2 linked regions of the Cecembia calidifontis genome follow. The protein of the gene in region 2 interacts with the protein of the main gene of each other region in a pairwise test. Links are inferred from orthologs where the notes say so. Each region holds a gene or a part of one and is shown on either strand. Other genes may lie near its edges.

Region 1 (2,984 bases), 860 kb from region 2 along the record:
ATCCGGAAAAAGCCAGGGAATCCAAAAACCTGTTGGCAGACCTTGAATCATTTCATGCGCAAAATTTTGCCAATTCAAGACTCCGTACAGGAAATATGAACCTTAATCGCCAAGAAGTGATTTTTATAGTGAGCCCCTTCAGCAATGCTGAACGTGCAAAAGAATATAGGAACAAATTCATGAACGATTTCAATTCTAATTCCCTGGAAAAAAATGACAAAGAAAACAGCTTCTTAATTTCCATCGAGAACTTCCAGGAGCTCAACAGACGTAAAAACCTCAATGAGTACCGTCAATTCTACAGAAGAGTTTATAAATAACAGTACATCAATACGTTTAAATCATAATGACCAATAAAATCATTAAAATTATTTGGTTGGTTTTCGTTGCCGGAATAATAGGTTTTGTCCTGTTTGTCTGGGCAGTGAGTGTCAATTTTCTCGGCCTATTTGGAGAATTACCGGATTTCAAGGCCTTGGAAAACCCCAGAACAGAGGTCGCATCAGAGCTTTATTCTGCAGATGGGGTATTATTGGGAAGTTACTTTAGGGAAAACAGGAGTCCTGTCAGCTACAATGAACTTGCCCCGAATCTTGTGAATGCACTCATCGCCACAGAAGATGTAAGGTTTGAAAAACATTCCGGCATTGATCTTCAAAGCATGGGACGGGTATTGTTCAAATCCTTAATCTTAAGACAGGGTGCAGGAGGGGGCAGTACACTTAGTCAGCAGACGGCCAAAAACTTGTTCAAGACCAGAAATCTGGAATCTCAAGGGGCCTTAAGTAGGGTGCCAGGGCTACGGATGCTGATCATTAAGACCAAAGAGTGGATCGTCGCCACCAAGCTTGAAAAATCTTACACCAAGGAAGAAATATTGACTTTATACCTGAACACATCAGAGTTTGGAAGCAATGCTTATGGCATAAAAACAGCTGCCAAAACATTTTTCAATAAAAACCCAAACGAACTTACCGTTCAGGAATCCGCGGTTTTGGTAGGCTTGTTCAAGGCACCTACCTATTACAGCCCGGTATTCAATCCGGAAAACTCATTGAGAAGGAGAAACACGGTTTTGGCACAAATGGAAAAATATGGCTTCCTGACCAAATCTGAACGTGATTCCCTTATGGCTTTGCCCATTGAATTGGATTACCGGGTTGAAAACCAAAATCAGGGTTTGGCCACCTACTTCAGGGAAGTCCTGAAAGCAGATTTACTCAAATGGACGAAAGAAAATCTCAAAGCAGACGGAACCCCTTATGATCTATTTGGTGATGGCTTAAAGATTTACACCACGATAGATAGTAGGATGCAGCGTTATGCGGAAGAAGCCGTGGATGAGCACATGAGAGAACTTCAGAAAAAGTTTGAAAATGAAATGGGCAACAGAGACCCCTGGATTGATGAAAATGGCAGGGTAATCCCCAATTTCCTTGAAACCCAAGTGAAGCGTACGGAAGCTTACAGAAATTTGGTGAGAAGGTATGGGGCCGAATCTGATTCCATCAATATCAAATTAAATGAAAAAAAGAGGATGCGGATTTTTTCCTGGACCAAAGGAGAAATAGATACCCTCATGAGCACGATGGACTCTTTAAGGCATTATAAAAAGCACCTTCAAACTGGCTTTATGTCTATGGATCCACATACAGGACATGTCAAAGCTTGGGTAGGGGGCATCAATCACAAGCACTTCAAGTTTGACCATGTCAAGCAGGCTAAAAGACAGCCAGGGTCCACCTTCAAACCCTTCGTATACGCTGCTGCTATTGAAAATGGATACAGCCCCTGCTATACTGTAATTGACCAGCCTGTGGAAGTAAATATTCCCGGTCAGCCGGCCTGGACACCCAAAAATGCCGACGGAAAGTTTTCCTATGAAAAGATGACCATAAGGAGAGCCATGGCACAGTCTGTCAACTCTGTAACGGCCTTTATGATGAAAAAGCTTGGCCCAAAAGTGGTGGTAGAGACTGCTCACCGATTAGGGATTACCAGTGACCTCGAAGAAGTCCCGGCACTTGCTTTGGGAACAGCAGACGTTTCTGTATATGAGATGGTGGGGGCTATGGCTACCTTTGTCAATAAAGGAGAGCATATCGTTCCTTTCTATATTGAAAGAATAGAGGATAAGAACGGAAACGTATTGCAGCAGTTTACTCCTAAAAAACGTCCAGCGATGAGTGAAGAGCATGCTTATCTTATGGTATATATGATGAGAGGTGGCTTTGAAGAATCCAGAGGAACCAGCCAAGGGGTACCATGGACGCTGAGAGATCAGGGCAATGAATTGGGTGGTAAAACCGGAACTACCCAAAATGCCTCTGATGGATGGTATATGGGAATGAGTAAAGACCTTGTCTCCGGGGTTTGGGTAGGTGGTGATGACAGGGCCATCCACTTCCGAAGCTGGGTAAGTGGACAAGGTGGACAAACGGCGAGGCCTATTTGGGTAAGATATATGGCCAAAGTCTACGCTGATCCTACGCTTGGATATACCAAAGGACCTTTCCCCAGACCGGAAAGACCGCTGAGCATAGAAATAGATTGCGACAAATATGATCTCAACAGTAATAGGTTCAACGACTTCGATTTTGATCCAAGAAAAAATGATTTTTAACAAATGTCAGCCAGAAACGAAAAAAGCCTCTTATGGGGCTTTTTTCTTGGCAACCCCATAGCCTCTTCATTAAAACCCTATAATATCATAGATTGTTAAATTTGTACCATGCAAGTACCCTCATTCAAGGTTGACGAATACAATTTACTACCCGACCATCCTGGGGTGTATAAATTTTTTAACGCAGAAAATGAACTTATTTATGTGGGAAAGGCAAAAAGTCTCAAAAAAAGGGTTTCTTCTTACTTTGTAAAAGGACAGGGCATCAACCATAAGACCAAAAGAATGGTCCGGGAAATACAAAAAATCGAAATTACCCTTGTCGATTCAGAATTTGATGCCCTCTTGTTGGAAAACAACC
Region 2 (2,946 bases):
TGAACGTGGAAAATAAATAAAGCATGAACAGCAGGAAGGTTTTTTTATTGGCCGGTAGTTTCTTGCTCTATTTTTTAGTGCAGGTGCTGATGCTCAAAAACATGGTGATTTTCGGTGTCGCTTTTTGCTTTTTATATGTGTTGTATGTGCTGTTGCTCCCTGTTGAAATGAAAACCATTCCCTTGATGCTTATTGCTTTTATATTAGGCCTTATCGTAGATTTTTTTTACGATACCATGGGGATGCATACCCTTTGCCTGGTAGCCATAGCCTTTTTCAGGAATTTTTGGTTGGATATTCTGACCCCTACGGGAGGATATGATGAAAACCTTCAGCCCTCTATGTTGAATATGGGACTGGGATGGTTTGTTACTTACAGTATCCCCTTAATTCTGGTCCATCACATTTTGTTTTTTTATGTAGACAGTTTGGGAACCAATTTGTTCTTTCCCGTGGTTCAAAAGATTATTGCAAGTACTATTTTTGTATTCGTAATGAGCATTGTCGTACAATTACTATTCTACAGGAGAAGGAGGGGTATATAAAATGAATGATCAAAGACCGTTAATCATTATCATCGCCATCGTGTTGGTAGGTGTGGTATTGCTTACAAAACTGTTTTTGATACAAGTAGCGGATGACACTTTTTTGAGAAGGGCAGAGCGAAATGCCATACAGCGGGTAGTGGACCACCCTTACAGGGGACTGGTCTATGACCGCACCGGAAAAATCATGGTTTACAACAATCCCATTTTTGATCTGATGGTCATCCCCCGGGAGTTTTCGGTAAAGGATACAGCACGTTTTTGTGAAATTTTCCAGATAAGTAAAGAGCAGCTGATAGAAGGATATACAGCTGCAAGGAAATACTCAGCTGTAAAGCCCTCTCCCTTGAAAAAACAGATTTCTACCACAGAATTTGCCAGGATTCAGGATTACCTGATTGATTATCCGGGGCTTTTTGTCATGACCCGGGCGGTTAGGTCTTATCCTCAGCCAAGTGCTGCCAATGCCTTGGGCTATATTGGGGAAATCAGTGCAAGACAGTTGGAGCGTGACACCCTTAAATATTACAGGCAGGGGGACTATGTTGGGTTGAGCGGTATTGAGGGGTTTTATGAGCCCGAACTCAGAGGGGTCAAAGGGGTAAAATACCGAATGGTCAATGTAAGGGGGGTTGATAAAGGACCATTTAAAAACGGGGAATATGATACAGTTGCTGTGGCAGGTAAAAACCTTACCTCCACCATTGATCTGGAATTGCAGCAATATGGGGAAATGCTGATGGCGGGCAAGCGAGGTTCTGTGGTGGCCATTGAGCCTAAAACAGGAGAAGTTCTCGCCATGATTTCTGCGCCAAGCTATGATCCCAATATGCTTACCGGCGCAAAGTTTGGAGCCAATTACATGCAGTTGAACCAAGATGACAGCAAACCGCTTTTCAACCGGCCCATCATGGCTATGTACCCTCCCGGTTCTATCTTCAAAATCGTGCAGTCGCTGGTGGGTTTGCAAATGGGCGTATTGAGTCCCAATACCACCTATTCATGTAACCGTTCCTTGGTAGCCTGCCACAACCATCCCAATCCAGTGAATTTGTTTGGAGCCGTAAAGTATTCCTGCAACCCCTATTACCATCAAGCCTACAGGGCAATGATCAATAGGGAGGTTTCCAGGAGTACCTTCAAGGATACCGAAATTGGATTGAACACCTGGAGGGAATATGTGGTAAAATTTGGCCTTGGAGGGCCTTTGGGCATTGACCTTTACAATGAAAAGGGAGGCTCCATTCCTTCCAGTAACCTGTATGATAGGATTTATGGGCCAGGTAGGTGGAAATATTCCACCATTTATTCGCTCTCCATTGGACAGGGAGAGATGCTCGTAACCCCGCTTCAAATGGCCAATTTGGCAGCCATCTTTGCCAATAAAGGATATTATTATCCCCCACATCTGGTCAAAGCAGTGGATGGAGATCCCAATAAAATACCCCAAAGGTTCAGGACAAGAATCGATGTAGGAGTGGACGCCCAGCACTTTGACCTGATTCAGGATGCCATGGCAGAGGCCATCTATGGTACTGCCGCAAGGGCAGCGATCAAGGACATCACCATTGCCGGTAAGACGGGGACTGCCCAAAACCCACAGGGAGAAGACCATTCCGTATTCATTGCCTTTGCCCCTAAGGAGGATCCAAAGATTGCTATCGCCGTGTATGTGGAAAATGCAGGCTGGGGAGGTAGGGCAGCTGCTAGTACTGCCAGCTTGATGATTGAAAAATACTTAAGGGGTGAGATTACCCGACCTGCCTTGGAAGAGTATGTGCTTGCAGGAAAATTTATGTAATAGCAGTGAGAGAGGACGATTTATACATCAATAAAATAGATTGGATCACCATTACCATCTATGCCCTATTGGTCATCATGGGATGGTTCAATATCTATGCGGCTGTCTATGACGAACAAGCTGCCAAAAGTATTTTCGACTTTTCTATCAATTCCGGAAAGCAATTGGTATGGATCGGTACGGCCTTGCTGTTGATCACCATCATCATGGTAGCGGACTACCGGCTTTTCGAAAATCTTTCTTTAGTCCTTTATGGTATTTTTCTGCTGTTCCTTTTGATCACTCCATTTTTTGGAAAAGAAATCAATGGGCAAAGGGCCTGGTTTGAAATTGGTGCTTTCCGCCTACAGCCTGCGGAATTTGCCAAATTTGCCACCGCATTGGCTTTGGCTAAATTTATGGAAAGGCCGAGTTTTGACCTCAGTCAGTTCAAATACCAAATGCAGGCTTTATTGATTATCATGCTTCCTGTAGCGCTGATCATGCTTCAGCCGGACACAGGAACTGCCATGGTATATTCCGCGTTTTTTATCATGCTTTATAGAGAGGGAATGCCACAGCGTTATTATGTGCTGGGTCTGGCCTTTATAGCTGTTTCAT

The links.
Region 1: the proteins of mrdA (region 2) and BC751_RS02630 interact in binary tests that used the Escherichia coli proteins (3 or more experiments, as listed by UniProt). The link is inferred for Cecembia calidifontis from one-to-one orthologs.

The regions. Positions count from the first base shown.
Region 1 is NZ_SGXG01000001.1:600,213-603,196, forward strand. It holds BC751_RS02630 (penicillin-binding protein 1A), read left to right. Parts: upstream 1-346; coding sequence 347-2,623; downstream 2,624-2,984. Other genes in the region: porW (type IX secretion system periplasmic lipoprotein PorW/SprE), read left to right, coding at 1-320; uvrC (excinuclease ABC subunit UvrC), read left to right, coding at 2,732-2,984. UniProt on the Escherichia coli protein: Cell wall formation. Synthesis of cross-linked peptidoglycan from the lipid intermediates.
Region 2 is NZ_SGXG01000001.1:1,462,226-1,465,171, forward strand. It holds mrdA (penicillin-binding protein 2), read left to right. Parts: upstream 1-546; coding sequence 547-2,346; downstream 2,347-2,946. Other genes in the region: mreC (rod shape-determining protein MreC), read left to right, coding at 1-20; BC751_RS06355 (rod shape-determining protein MreD), read left to right, coding at 24-545; rodA (rod shape-determining protein RodA), read left to right, coding at 2,352-2,946. UniProt on the Escherichia coli protein: Catalyzes cross-linking of the peptidoglycan cell wall. Responsible for the determination of the rod shape of the cell. Is probably required for lateral peptidoglycan synthesis and maintenance of the correct diameter during lateral and centripetal growth.